Linked DNA regions of Variovorax paradoxus EPS. Each later gene encodes a partner of the first gene's protein in a complex. Links are inferred from orthologs where the notes say so. Each region holds a gene or a part of one and is shown in the gene's direction. Other genes may lie near its edges.

Region 1 (7,032 bases):
GCGGCTCAAGACCCGCGCGCAATTCCAGGCCGTCCTCGCAGGTGCCACCGTGGCGCGCACTGCTCATTTCGCATTGCATCGCTGTGCGCTCGATCTCGCATCGAGCGCGGCTCCGCTGTTCGCGTCTGACGATGTCTGGCTGGGCGCCATGGTGCCCAAGCGCTGGGCGCGCCGTGCCGTCACGCGCAATGCCATCAAGCGCCAGATCTACACCGTGAGCGCCGCACCCGACGTCGCCCTGCCCCGTGCTGCGCACGTGGTGCGGCTGCGGGCGGGTTTCGACCGCAAGGAATTCGTGAGCGCGTCCTCGGACAAGCTCAAGGGCGCCGTGCGCGCCGAACTCCAGCAGTTGCTGGCGCGTGCCGCGCGTTCGCCCGCACCGGCACTTGCACCTTCTTCCCCCTCCTCCTCATGAAACGCCTGCTGATCGGCCTCGTGAAGGGCTACCGCCTGCTGCTGAGCCCCTGGCTCGGCCAGTCGTGCCGCTTCACGCCGACCTGCTCGGTGTATTCGATCGAGGCGCTGGAAGTGCACGGCGCGCTCAAGGGCAGCTACCTCACTCTGCACCGCATCGCGCGCTGCCAGCCCTGGTGCCAGGGCGGCCACGATCCGGTTCCACCGAAATCACCGTGTCGCACTGACAAGTCAGGCTCGCTGTTTTCGTCTCTTCTCTCCTCCGACAAGAAGTCTTCGTCATGAACGATATCCGCCGCACGATCCTGTGGGTGATTTTTGGGTTCTCGCTGGTGTTGCTGTGGGACCAATGGCAGGTCTTCAACGGCAACAAGCCGACCTTCCTGCCGTCGAGCAAGCCCGCCGCCGTCGCCACCGCCCCGGCCGGCACCACGCCTGCCTCCAGCAACGGCGTGCCGACGGCATCCGGCACCAGCGGCAACGCGGGCGCCGTGCCCACGCAGGCTGCGGCCGCCGCGCCGCGCGAGCAGGTCGTCGTGACCACCGACCTGTTCAAGGCCACGATCGACAGCGAAGGCGGCACGGTCAACCACCTCGAGCTGCAGAAGTACGACGAAGCCGACCGCACCAAGCGCGTCGTGCTGTTCGAAAACGGCTCGCCCGCCACCCGCTACGTGGCACAGACCGGCCTGCTGAACACGGTCGATACCGGTGACCGCTTCCCCAACCACCTGACGCCGATGACGCCGAAGGCCGGCCCGCGCGAAATGGCCGCCGGCCAGAACACGCTGGAAGTGAGCTTCGAGAGCGCCCCCGTCGGCGGCCTTAAGTACACCAAGACCTACGTGTTCCATCGCGGCGACTACGCCATCGGCGTGCGCCACGAAGTCGCCAACGTGAGCGACCAGCCGCGCGACGCGCAGCTCTACATGCAACTGCTGCGCCACGGCACGGTGGCTGCCGGCACGATGTTCGGCACCAACACCTTCACCGGTCCCGCCGCGTACACCAACGAGAAGAAGTTCCATAAGCTCGACTTCAAGGACATCGCCAAGGGCAAGATCGAACCGCCGCCGCCCGCCAACGACGGCTGGATCGCGATGGTGCAGCACTACTTCGCGTCGGCCTGGCTGCTCAAGGGCGACCCCGCCAGCGAGCAACTGCGCCGCGAATTCCGCGTGAAGGACCTGGGCGACAACCTCTTCACCGTCGCTATGGTGGCCACGCTGCCGAAGATCGCCCCGGGTACCACGCAGACCGTGAGCAGCGTGCTGTTCGCCGGTCCCCAGGAAGAAAAGAAGCTCGAAGCCCTCGCCCCGGGCCTGGACCTGGTGAAGGACTACGGCATCTTCGCGATCATCTCCAAGCCGCTGTATTGGCTGCTGATCCAGTTGCACGGCTTCCTGGGGAACTGGGGCTGGGCGATCGTGGCGCTGGTGGTGCTGCTGAAGGCGGCCTTCTATTGGCTCAACGCCAAGGCCTACGCCAGCATGGCCAAGATGAAGGCCATCAACCCCAAGATCATGGAAATGCGCGAGCGGCTCAAAGACAAGCCGCAAGAGATGCAGCAAGAGATGATGCGGATCTACAAGACCGAGAAGGTCAATCCGATGGGCGGCTGCTTCCCCATCGTGATCCAGATCCCGGTGTTCATCGCCCTCTACTGGGTGCTGCTGTCGTCGGTCGAAATGCGCCACGCCCCGTGGATCGGCTGGATCACCGACCTCTCGGCACCGGACCCCTGGTACATCCTGCCGGTCGTGATGACCGCCACGTCGCTGTTCCAGACCTGGCTCAACCCGACGCCGCCCGATCCGATGCAAGCCAAGCTGATGTGGATCATGCCGCTCGCGTTCAGCGTGATGTTCATCTTCTTCCCGGCCGGCCTGGTGCTGTACTGGATCACGAACAACGTGCTGTCGATCGCGCAGCAGTGGTTCATTAACAAGCGGCTGGGCGTGCTGGGCAAGTAAGCCGCACCACCACCGTGACCGCAAAGGGCCGCATCCGCGGCCCTTTTCCTTTTTGCTGAAAGAATCGCGCTCTTGCCATGACCTTCGCCCGCACCACCGATCCCATCGTCGCCATCGCCACCGCCTCGGGGCGCGGGGCGGTGGGCATCGTGCGGGTGTCCGGCGCGCGGCTGGCGCCGCTGATCGAGGCGATCTGCGGGCGAGCGCTCAAGCCGCGCGAGGCGACGTACCTGCCGTTTCGCGACGCCGACGACGAGCCGGTCGATCACGGGCTGGCGATCCACTTTCCTTCGCCGAATTCGTTTACCGGCGAAGACGTGCTGGAGCTGCAGGCCCACGGCGGCACGGTCGTGCTGCAACTGCTGCTGGCGCGTTGCCTCGAAGCGGCGGCGGAAGCCGATCCCGTCACCGGACGCCCGCGCCTGCCCGGCCTGCGCGTGGCGGAGCCGGGCGAATTCAGCCAGCGTGCCTTTCTCAACGGCAAGATCGACCTGGCCCAGGCCGAGGCCATCGCCGACCTGATCGACGCCAGCACCGAGGCGGCCGCACGCAGCGCCGGGCGCTCGCTGTCGGGCGCCTTCTCGCGCGAGATCCACACGCTGCGCGATGCGCTGATCCATCTGCGCATGCTGGTCGAGGCGACGCTCGACTTTCCAGAGGAAGAAATCGACTTTCTGCAGAAGGCCGATGCCACAGGGCAACTCGCCAGGCTGCAGACGCAACTCGCCGCCGTTCAGCAGCGCGCCAAGCAGGGCGCCCTGCTTCGCGAAGGCATCAAGGTCGTCATCGCGGGCCAGCCGAACGCGGGCAAGAGTTCGCTGCTCAACGCCCTGGCCGGCGCCGAACTGGCCATCGTGAGTGCGGTGGCGGGCACCACGCGCGACGTGGTCTCGCAGACGATCCAGATCCACGGCGTGCCGCTTCACGTGGCCGACACCGCGGGCCTGCGCGAAAGCAGCGACGAGGTCGAGCAGATCGGCGTGGCGCGCGCCTGGGGCCAGATCGAAAGCGCCGATGCCGTGCTGTTCCTGCACGACCTGACGCGCGCCGCCCAGCCGGACTACGCGGCCGCCGATGCCGAGATCCTGCGCGGGCTCCAGGGCAAGCTGCCCGCGAGCGTGCCGGTGCTCGATGTCTGGAACAAGCAGGACGCCGCGCCAACTGCCGCTCCCGCTCGGGGCATCGCGCTGTCGGCGAAGACCGGTCTCGGCATCGAGGCCCTGCGCGATCAATTGCTGGCGATGGCCGGCTGGCAGTCCGTGCCCGAAGGCGTCTACCTCGCACGGGCGCGCCATGTGCAGGCATTGGGCAAGGTCGAGACGCACCTGGCGTTGGCCGCCAGCCACCTCGCCGCCCAGGCCCAGCTGCTCGATCTGTTGGCCGAGGAACTGCGCCTGGCGCAGAACGCGCTCAACGAGATCACCGGGGAGTTCGGCGCCGACGATCTGCTGGGTGTCATCTTTTCGCGTTTCTGTATCGGGAAATAGCGACACATGGCGATGCGTCGCCCGGCGAAACGTAAACACTTGTAGCCGAAACTCGCGGCCTTCGCGGATACTTCAACCCACATGCGGGGGTCGAAGAAAAAATGTCCATCCAGAACCTGAGCCGCGCCATCGCGGAAAACACGAGCACCGACGCTTTTGCGTTGACGTTCACCGTCCAGCAATGGGACACGGTGGCCGGTTACCTGCAGCCCATCGACACCGGCGTGGGCGACGTGCTCATCGAGCAGAACACGCCCGACCGCTCCGTGTTCTTCGTCGAGAGCGGCGCCATCAGCGTGCACCGCGTCAGCAGCAAGGAACAGATGCGCCTCGCCGTGCTCTCGCCGGGTTCGGTGGTGGGTGAAGGTGCTTTCTTCTCGCGCCAACCGCACGCGGCCAACGTGGTCGTGACCGGCGCGGGACGCGTCTGGCGCCTCACGGCGATCCGCTTTGCGGAAATGTCGAACCGTCAGCCGAACATGGCGCTGGAGATCGCGATGGCGCTCGGCGCCGTGATCGCCAAGCGCATGGCGCACCGCACCAAGCGTGTGGCGGTGACCTGAGAGGCTGAGGCGTCTTCGGTGCCAGCACAGCCCGAGCCCAGATCCGCAGGCCGCACCCGCAGCAAGTTCTTGTTTTCGATCCCGAGAGTAGTCAGTAAGTAAGCCATGGCCTCGATCTGTCCGGTCTGCAGCACGGAAAACCGCGAGAGCGCGAATTTCTGCAAGAGCTGTGGCACGACGCTGTCCGCAACGGCCAGCCGTATTCCTCCTCCCCCCAGCCCGGACAGCCAGGCCGACCGCGAATGGGCCACCACCGCGCCCGCCCAGTTGCGGGCTCCGACGATTCCAGCGCCGCTGTTCGACCTGCCCGAGCCTGCGCCGTCCTCACGCAGCTTTTTCGGCAGGGCACCCGCTGCTGCGCCGGGGGATGAGCGCACTGTGATCCTGGCGCCCGGCCAGCCGGCCGCGTCGGCATCGTCTTCTGTCGGACGGTCAGAGCGGAAGCGCTCGCGGGTCAAGGTTCCCCGGCCGCCCGAGCCCCCCGAACCGCCGTTGCGCCGACGCGGCCTCGCGCTGTGGCTGGGTCTGCTGGCGCTCGCGGTGGTGATGGTCGTTGCGGGCTGGTATGGCTATGGCAGCCGCAAGACGGCCGAGCCGGTCGAAATCCCGCCGCCGCCCGTTGCTGCGCCCGCACCGGCGCCGGTCGTCGCCGCACCGCCAGCCGCGGAGCCTCCGCCTGCCGAGCCCGCCGTGACGTCGGAGGCGCCGGCCGCAGAAGCGCCCGCAGCAGAAGCTGCTGCGCCAGTGGCCGCGCCCAAGCCGGCTGCCAAGCCACGCAAGCAGGCGACCGCTGCGCCCCAGGCCGCAACTCCGGAAGCGCCTGCGCCTGCTGCGCCAGCGGCACCGCCGCCACCGGCCCCCTCCGCTCCGTCCGAACCGCAGGCCCTGTGCGGCGACCGCAACTTCATCGCCAAGGCCCAGTGCATGGCGACGCAGTGCCTCAAGCCCGAGTTCAAGGCGCACGCACAGTGCGAAGCGGTGCGGCGCCAACAGCGCATCGAAGAAGAAAAGCGCAATCCCACCCTGGTGAATTAGCGCGGGCACGGAGCTGGCCCCAGGCTGCGCGGCACTTCGCGTCCGCTTCGCCTACCCTCTCCGGGTGCGATATCTAAGGCCCGCCGGACGGTTCCTCGGTCTTCCTGAAGGGGACGTCAGCCTTTTTGGAGGCGCTCGATCGCGATGGCCAGAGCCGTGGGTTTGCCTGACAGCACCAGCGTGTCGCCATCGGTCAGCACGGTCTCGCCGGTAGGCACGCGGGCTTGGCCGTCCTGCCGACGCAGGGTGGCGACGCGCACGCCCAGCGTGTCCAGCGCCAGCTGCTCCAGGGTGTGGCCGATGGCGCGGGCGCCGGGGGTCAGGGTGAAGCTGTTGAGCCGCTCGTGGTCGATCTCGTCGGCGTTGTCGTCGTCGGCGCCGTGAAAGTAGCCGCGCAGCAGGTTGTAGCGCGCGTCGCGCTGGTCCTGCACCACGCGGATCACGCGCCGCATCGGCACGCCGACCAATGCGAGCGCATGGCTTGCGAGCATCAGCGAACCTTCGATGGCCTCGGGCACCACCTCGGTCGCGCCTGCCGCCTGCAGCTTCTCGAGGTCGTGGTCGTCCTGGGTGCGCACGATCACCGGCACATGGGCTGCGTGGGCGCGGGTGTTGGCCAGCACCTTCATCGCGCCGGGCACATCGAGGTAAGTGACGACCACCGCGCTGGCGCGGGCGAGGCCCGCGGCCATCAGCGCCTGCAGCCGCGCCGCGTCGCCGAACACCACCGAGTCGCCGGCGGCGGCGGCCTGGCGCACGCGATCGGGGTCGAGGTCGAGCGCCATGTACGGAATGCCCTCGCGCTCCAGGATGCGCGCGAGGTTCTGGCCGCAGCGCCCGTAGCCGCAGATGATCACGTGCCGGGCGGTGTTGATGGTCTTGCGCGCGATGCTCGTCATCTGCAGCGACTGCTGCAGCCAGTCGCTGGCCACCAGCTTTCGCACGATGGCGTTGCTGTACATGATGATGAACGGGGTCGCGAGCATCGACAGCACCATCGACGCCAGCACCGGGTTCGCGAGCCAGGGCGGCAGGAGGCTCTTGTCCTGCGCGAGCGTCAGCAGCACGAAACCGAACTCGCCGGCCTGCGCAAGATAAAGACCGGTGCGCAGCGACACGCCCGAGGTCGCGCCCAGCACCCGCGCCAGCAGCGTCACCAGCGCCAGCTTGAAGAACAGCGGCACCAGCAGCAGCACGGCCACCAGCAGCCAGCGGTCGACCACGATGTGCCAGTCGAGCGACATGCCGACCGTGATGAAGAACAGCCCCAGCAGCACGTCGTGGAACGGGCGGATATCGGTCTCGACCTGGTGCTTGTATTCGGTCTCCGACACCAGCATGCCGGCGATGAAGGCGCCCAGCGCGAGGCTGAGGCCGGCCAGCTCGGTCAGCCAGGCCAGGCCCAGCGTGATCAGCAGCACGTTCAGGATGAAGAGCTCTTCGCTGCGTCGCCGCGCGACGAGCGTGAGCCACCAGCGCATCACGCGCGGGCCGCCGTAGAGCAGGAGGCCGATCAGGAAGGTAGCCTTCAACAATGCGAAGCCGAGCGCCTTGGCCAGC
Region 2 (7,260 bases), 6.5 Mb from region 1 along the record:
TGCCGTCCTGCAGCTTGTGGCTCTTGGTGCTGGCCATCACCGGTTCGAAGGCAAGGCCCGCTTCGTGCAGCGCGATGTGGGGCGAAAGGGAACAGGCACCGGGCGAGTAATACAGCTTCATTCGAAATGACTCCAATGGAAATGGATGTGTTGGATGTGGATGGCGAGGTTGATCTTTATGGGAAACCGCCGGGGATGCTAGCGGGTTTGGCGGCATCGCGTTTTTGTCCTACGGTGGCTTGGGGCCCGTGACTATCAAGGCGGCGAAGCGCGCTTTCTAAGCTCCCCGCACGGTGGGCGAGGCCCGCTGCAAGGAGTTTCGGATGTTGAAGTACGCGATCATTTTTGCGGTCATTTCTCTGGTGGCCGGCCTGCTCGGCTTCGGTGGCGTGGCTGCGGGTGCGGCCGGTATCGCCAAGCTGCTGTTCGGCCTGTTCCTCGTGCTGGCGGTGCTCTTCGTGGTGCTCGCAGCGCTGGGCGTGGGCGCGGTGAAAAAGGCGCTGGACTGATGCAGCGTCCGAGGACGAAGTGGCCGCAGGCGCGGTCGCTCGACATGCTGCTGCAGAGCCCCGCGCACCGCGTGATGCGGGTGCTGCTCGTGACGCAAACACACTGGCAATTGCCTGAACACCGCTCGCGGCGACGACGGGCCTGAAAAAAGAACCCCATGCACATCTCCCACATCGACGCGCAACTCGACTACGAGGTGACGGCGCCCGCGCACATGCTGCTCAACATCGAGGCCGCGCGGTCGGGCGCACAAGCGGTGGTCGAGGAGACACTGACCATCGAGCCGCCGACCGAGATGCAGGTGTTCTGCGACGAGGGCAGCGGCAATCGCTTCATCCGCTTCGATGCGAAGCCCGGGTCGCTGAAGATCGGCTACAGGGCGACGGTGCAGCGCTCGCACGTGCACGTGCCGCCGGACCTCTGCGAGGTGCCGGTCAACGAAGTGCCCGACGAGGTGCTGCATTACATGATGCCGACGCGCTACTGCGAGTCGGACCTGATGTCGCGCTGCGCGCAGCAGCTCTTCGGCGAACTGCCGCCGGGCATCGGGCGCGTGCAGGCGATCGTCGACTGGATTCACGACAGCATCGCCTACGAGCCCGGCAGCACCGACTCGACCACGACCGCGCGTGAGGTGTTCGTGGAACGCGCGGGCGTGTGCCGCGACTTCGCGCACCTGGGCATCACCTTCTGCCGTGCCCTCAACATTCCGGCGCGGCTGGTGGTGGGCTATGTGTGGTTCGACGAGCCGCCGCAGGATTTCCATGCGGTGTTCGAAGCCTGGCTCGGTGGGCAGTGGGTGCTGTTCGATCCGACCCGCATGGCGCCGGTCGACCGGCTGGTGCGCGTAGGCACCGGGCGCGACGCGAAGGACGTGGCCTTCTGCACGATCTTCGGCGCGGTGCGCATGACGGACAAGAAGCTCGTGGTGCGCGAGCTGCAGGACGAAAGCGTTCCACCGCCTGCCGCACCGGCCCCGAGCGGCGCGCTGGTCGGCATCGAAAAGCCGGTGCCGGTAACCCAACTGGCCGAAACCACCGCCTGACAACGATAGTTTGCTATTAAATACATAGCAAACTGTCAAGCACCCACGGGCGGAAGCGGGCGGTTTGGTATCGCCCTCTAGCTTGCCCACACAACGGGCGCAAGACGGTGCCGCCGATTAAAATTGGCGCCCCTTTTGCGCAGCGCACGCGTCCCAGTAGTGCGCCCCCTTTTCAAATGCTGTACCCCGAAGAATTCGATGTGATCGTCGTCGGCGGTGGCCATGCCGGCACCGAAGCCGCGCTCGCCGCCGCGCGCATGGGCGCCAAGACGCTGCTGCTCTCCCACAACATCGAGACGCTGGGGCAGATGAGCTGCAACCCGTCGATCGGCGGCATCGGCAAGGGACACCTCGTGAAAGAGGTCGATGCGCTCGGCGGTGCGATGGCGATTGCCACCGACGAAGCCGGCATCCAGTTCCGCATTCTCAATTCGAGCAAAGGACCGGCGGTGCGCGCGACCCGCGCCCAGGCCGACCGCGTGCTGTACAAGGCCGCGATTCGCCATCGCCTCGAGAACCAGCCGAATCTCAGCCTCTTTCAGCAAGCGGTCGACGACCTGATGGTGGAGGGCGATCGCGTGGTCGGCGCCGTCACCCAGGTGGGCATCGCTTTCCGCGCTCGCACCGTGGTGCTGACGGCGGGCACTTTCCTCGATGGCCGCATCCACGTCGGCCTCGACAACTACCAGGCCGGACGCGCCGGTGACCCGCCGGCGATCAGCCTGTCGGCGCGCCTGAAGGAATTGAAGCTGCCGCAAGGCCGGCTCAAGACCGGCACGCCGCCGCGGCTCGATGGCCGCAGCATCGACTTTTCGAAGTGCACCGAACAACCCGGCGACGGCATGCCGGGTGGGGCAGGGCCGATGCCTGTGTTCAGCTTCATGGGCCGTGCCGACATGCATCCGCGCCAGATGGCCTGCTGGATCACCCATACCAACGCGCGCACCCACGACATTATTCGCTCCGGCTTCGACCGCAGCCCGATGTTCACCGGCAAGATCGACGGCGTCGGGCCGCGCTACTGCCCGAGCGTCGAGGACAAGATCAACCGCTTTGCCGACAAGGAAAGCCACCAGATCTTTCTCGAGCCCGAAGGCCTGACGACCAACGAGTACTACCCGAATGGGATCTCGACCAGCCTGCCATTCGACATCCAGTACCAACTGGTGCGCTCGATGCCCGGGCTGGAGAACGCGCACATCCTGCGGCCAGGCTATGCGATCGAGTACGACTACTTCGATCCACGCGAACTCAAGAGCAGCTTCGAGACCCGCTCGGTGAAGGGCCTGTTCTTCGCCGGGCAGATCAATGGCACAACCGGCTACGAAGAAGCTGCGGCCCAAGGCTTGTTTGCCGGTATCAATGCCGCACTGCAATGCCGTGGAGAAGACGCCTGGCTGCCGCGCCGCGACGAAGCCTATCTGGGCGTGCTGGTCGATGACCTGATTACCAAGGGTGTGACCGAGCCGTACCGCATGTTCACCAGCCGCGCCGAGTTCCGGCTTCAGCTGCGCGAGGACAACGCCGACATGCGCCTGACCGAAGCAGGGCGCAAGCTGGGGCTGGTGGACGATGCGCGCTGGGATGCTTTCAGCCGAAAGCGCGACGCTGTTTCACGTGAAACAGAGCGGCTCAAGTCGATCTGGGTGAACCCGCGCAACCTGCCAGCCGCCGAGTCCGAGCGCGTGCTGGGCAAGGCCATCGAGCACGAATACAACCTGGCCGACCTTCTGCGCCGGCCCGATGTGAACTACGAAACACTGATGTCGCTGGACGGCGGGAAGTACAGCGCCAGTTCGGCACTGAGCGAAACCGAGATCGAACAGATCGAGATCTCTGCCAAGTACTCCGGCTACATCGAGCGCCAGCATGACGAGGTGGAGCGCGCCGCTCACTTCGAAAACCTGCGTCTGCCTGCGGATTTCGACTATGGGCAAGTCAAGGCATTGAGCTTCGAAGTGCGCCAGAAGCTGGACAAGCATCGCCCCGAAACGCTGGGCTTGGCCTCGCGCATTTCCGGTGTGACGCCCGCGGCCATCTCGCTTTTGATGATCCATTTACGCAAGGGCGGGCACAAAGCCTTCGCCCGTGACGCCGCCACGGAAGCAGCCGCCGAGCCGCAGTCCGCCGAATGAGCGCGCCCATCGATACGCTGCGCGCTGGCGCAGGAGCGCTTGGGGTCACGTTGTCCGACCGGCAGGGCGAGCAGTTGCTGGCCTACGGCACGCTGATGCTCAAGTGGAACAAGGTCTACAACCTGACGGCGGTGCGCGATCCGGCCGGGGTGATGACGCACCATCTGCTCGACAGCCTGGCGGTCATCGCACCGCTGCAGCGGCAATATCCGGAGCAGGGCAGGTTGCTCGATGTGGGTTCGGGTGCTGGGTTGCCGGGCGTGATCATCGCGATCATGCGGCCCGACATTGACGTGAGTTGCCTGGATGCCGTAGCCAAGAAGGCAGCCTTCGTTCAGCAAGTAGCTGTCGAACTGGAGCTGCCCAATCTCCGCGGACTGCATGCCCGGGTCGAATTGCTGGAAGGCAGCTACAACGTCATCAGCTCGCGGGCCTTCGCTTCGCTACCGGATTTCTTCAATGGCTCGAAGCATTTGCTGCCAGCGGACGGTGTTTGGCTTGCCATGAAGGGCAAGATGCCCGGCGACGAACTCGCTGTTCTGCCTCCAGAAGTGGCTGTGTTTCACGTGGAACAACTGACGGTTCCAGGCCTCGACGCCGAGCGCTGCATCGTCTGGGCGCGAAAAGCATCCGTCTGATTCCGTAAAAGATGCGCCGCCGCCGGCAAAAGCCGGCGCCCGAACGGCCCTCCGCGCGCTGGCCTCGCTTAGACTCGACGCCTCCCCTTGGCTCTCTTCTTCGAGGCAAATTCCATGTTTGGCATCGCTGACTACGGCGCATTTGTCGTCGCCATCATCCTGTTCCTCCTGATTCCCGGCCCGGGCAATCTGGCGCTGATCACCTCGACCAGCAAAGGCGGAATTCGCGGTGGATTGGCAGCGACGACGGGTCTGATCGTCGGCGACCAGTGCCTTTTGTGGGCCGCGGTGGCGGGCGTGTCGGCGGTTTTGGCCGCTTACCCGACCGCATTCAAAGCGGTGCAATGGCTGGGCGCCGCCTATCTGGCGTGGCTCGGCTTCAAGATGCTGCTCGCCAAGCCGGGCTCGGCCCCGATCCTCAACATCAAGCCGGGTCACTTTTTCCGCCAGGCGTTCATGATCACCTTGCTGAACCCGAAGGCCATCGTCTTCTACATGGCGTTCTTCCCGCTGTTCGTCGATCCGGCACGGCATCAAGGCCTGATCACTTTCGGCGCGATGGCAGTCACGATTGCAGCGCTGACTTTCCTCTACGGCCTGACCTCGACGCTGCTCACGCACTTCCTTGCCGAGCGCATCCGTGCCAATCGCCGCATCTCCGGCACGCTCGAAAAGCTGGCCGGCGTTTTCCTGATCGCCTTTGGCGTCAAGCTCGCGATCTCGCGCTGACCGATTCTCTGAACTGACATGGCCAAGATTTTCTGTATTGCCAACCAAAAGGGCGGCGTCGGCAAGACCACCACCACCGTCAACCTCGCCGCCGGACTGGCCAAGGTGGGGCAGCGGGTGCTGATGATCGACCTCGATCCCCAGGGCAATGCGACCATGGGTTCGGGCATCGACAAGCGCGAGCTGGAGTTGACGGTGTACGACGTGTTGCTCGAATCGGCTTCCGTTGCCGAGGCGCGCGTCAAGGCCGACAAGCTGGTGGAAGGCGGTTGCGGCTACGACGTGCTGGGCGCCAACCGCGAACTGGCCGGCGCCGAAGTGGAAATGGTGGCGCTCGACCGCCGCGAAAAACGCCTCCGCACCGCATTGGCGGCCGTCGGTGCCGAGTACGACTTCGTGCTGATCGACTGCCCGCCGAGCCTGAGCCTGCTCACGCTCAACGGCCTGTGCGCCGCCCACGGCGTGATCGTTCCGATGCAGTGCGAGTACTTCGCGCTCGAAGGGCTGACCGATCTGGTCAACACCATCAAGCAGGTGCACGCCAACCTCAACAAGAACCTGCAGATCATCGGCCTGCTGCGCGTGATGTTCGATCCGCGCATCACGCTGCAGCAGCATGTGAGCGAGCAGCTCAAGTCCCACTTCGGCGACAAGGTGTTCGACACGGTGATCCCGCGCAATGTGCGGCTGGCCGAGGCGCCGAGCTACGGCCTGCCGGGCGTGGTGTTCGATCCGGCTGCACGGGGCAGCCAGGCGTTCATTGCTTTTGCGCAGGAGTTGGTCGAGAAATTGCCGCCTGCGAGCGCGTTCGCTTCTGGTGCTGTCGCGCCGCCGATCGCCCCGGTCGACCGCATGGCGCCTGACCTCGCCATTCCCGAGGACGTGCTGGCACCCGCGCCTGCATCCGATGCCACCCCTGAAAAAAGCCTCTGACGCCTGCCCCGAATCGGCACGGCGCTATCAAGTTCGTAGCAAATGACAGTTTCCCGCATCCTGCTGCTGCCGGGTTGGCAGAACAGCGGCCCCGGCCATTGGCAGACCATTTGGGAGTCGATCCATGGCGATCGCCGTGTCGAGCAACACGACTGGATGCGCCCGCTGCGCGGTGACTGGTCTGCGCGACTTGAAGAAGAAGTGCTGGCGGCCCCCGGGCCGGTGGCCTTTGCGGCGCACAGCCTCGGCTGCATCCTCGTCGCGGCCTGGGCCGCGCATTCGCGCAACACGCACAAAGTAGCCGGCGCATTGCTGGTGGCGCCTGGCGATGTGGAGCGTGAGGATCTTCGGCAACTGATTCCGGGCTGGGCGCCGATCGTGCGCCAGCCGCTGCCTTTCTCCTCGGTGCTGATCGCCGCGAACGACGACCCTTACTGCGAAGCCTCGCGCTCGCGGCAACTGGCCAAGGACTGGGGCGCACGCTTCATCGACGCCGGCAAGGGCGGCCACCTGAACGCCGAATCCGGCCTGGGCGACTGGCCCGAAGGCCGGCAACTTCTGAACGACATTTCGAAAGACAAGAACTGATGGCGACCAAGAAACCCAAGGGCCTCGGCCGCGGCCTCGAAGCGCTGCTCGGCCCGACGGCCGCACCCGCCGCCGACCACGGCAACTCGGGAACGGAAGAGGGCGCCGCGCCGCCGAACCCGACCACGCTGATGCTCGACCAGATGGTGGCCGGCGTCTACCAGCCGCGCACGCGCATGGACGAAGGCGCGCTCTACGAGTTGGCCGAGAGCATCAAGGTGCAGGGCATCATGCAGCCGATCCTGGTGCGCCGGCTCGATGCCGAATCGGCGGCCGCCAAGAACGCCGAGTACGAAATCATCGCGGGCGAACGGCGCTTCCGAGCCGCCAAGCTGGCGGGCCTGGAGAGCGTGCCGGTGCTGGTGCGCGACGTGCCCAACGAGGCCGCAGCGGCGATGTCGCTGATCGAGAACATCCAGCGTGAAGACCTCAACCCGCTCGAAGAGGCTCAAGGCCTGCAACGCCTGGTCGCCGAGTTTGGGCTCACTCACGAAATGGCGGCGCAGGCCGTGGGCCGCTCGCGCAGCGCGGCCAGCAACCTGTTGCGCCTCTTGAACCTGGCCGAACCCGCGCAGCAGATGCTGATGGCCGGAGACATCGACATGGGCCACGCCCGCGCGCTGCTCTCCTTGGACCGCGGCACGCAGATCACGGCCGCCAACCAGATTGCCGCCAAGAAGAT

Evidence for each region. Proteins that work in one complex are often made in the same cells at the same time.
Region 2: the proteins of mnmE (region 1) and mnmG are in contact, whole or in part, in a solved structure (PDB 9HIP), measured with the Escherichia coli proteins. The link is inferred for Variovorax paradoxus EPS from one-to-one orthologs.

The regions. Positions count from the first base shown.
Region 1 is NC_014931.1:6,542,599-6,549,630, reverse strand. Bases 1,682-4,669 are described here. They hold mnmE (tRNA uridine-5-carboxymethylaminomethyl(34) synthesis GTPase MnmE), read left to right. Parts: upstream 1,682-2,464; coding sequence 2,465-3,874; downstream 3,875-4,669. Other genes in these bases: VARPA_RS30015 (zinc-ribbon domain-containing protein), read left to right, coding at 4,543-4,669; VARPA_RS30020 (Crp/Fnr family transcriptional regulator), read left to right, coding at 3,976-4,437; yidC (membrane protein insertase YidC), read left to right, coding at 1,682-2,387. In the rest of the region: VARPA_RS30040 (ribonuclease P protein component), read left to right, coding at 1-415; membrane protein insertion efficiency factor YidD, read left to right, coding at 412-699; more of yidC, read left to right, coding at 696-1,681; more of VARPA_RS30015, read left to right, coding at 4,670-5,472; VARPA_RS30010 (monovalent cation:proton antiporter family protein), read right to left, coding at 5,589-7,032. UniProt on the Escherichia coli protein: Exhibits a very high intrinsic GTPase hydrolysis rate. Involved in the addition of a carboxymethylaminomethyl (cmnm) group at the wobble position (U34) of certain tRNAs, forming tRNA-cmnm(5)s(2)U34.
Region 2 is NC_014931.1:50,691-57,950, forward strand. The notes cover bases 1,324-4,210. They hold mnmG (tRNA uridine-5-carboxymethylaminomethyl(34) synthesis enzyme MnmG), read left to right. Parts: upstream 1,324-1,731; coding sequence 1,732-3,690; downstream 3,691-4,210. Other genes in these bases: VARPA_RS00245 (transglutaminase-like domain-containing protein), read left to right, coding at 1,324-1,555; rsmG (16S rRNA (guanine(527)-N(7))-methyltransferase RsmG), read left to right, coding at 3,687-4,210. Also shown: glutathione transferase GstA, read right to left, coding at 1-121; VARPA_RS00240 (DUF1328 family protein), read left to right, coding at 324-509; VARPA_RS31280 (hypothetical protein), read left to right, coding at 509-655; more of VARPA_RS00245, read left to right, coding at 668-1,323; more of rsmG, read left to right, coding at 4,211-4,328; VARPA_RS00260 (LysE family transporter), read left to right, coding at 4,443-5,057; VARPA_RS00265 (ParA family protein), read left to right, coding at 5,076-5,990; VARPA_RS00270 (RBBP9/YdeN family alpha/beta hydrolase), read left to right, coding at 6,033-6,578; VARPA_RS00275 (ParB/RepB/Spo0J family partition protein), read left to right, coding at 6,578-7,260. UniProt on the Escherichia coli protein: NAD-binding protein involved in the addition of a carboxymethylaminomethyl (cmnm) group at the wobble position (U34) of certain tRNAs, forming tRNA-cmnm(5)s(2)U34.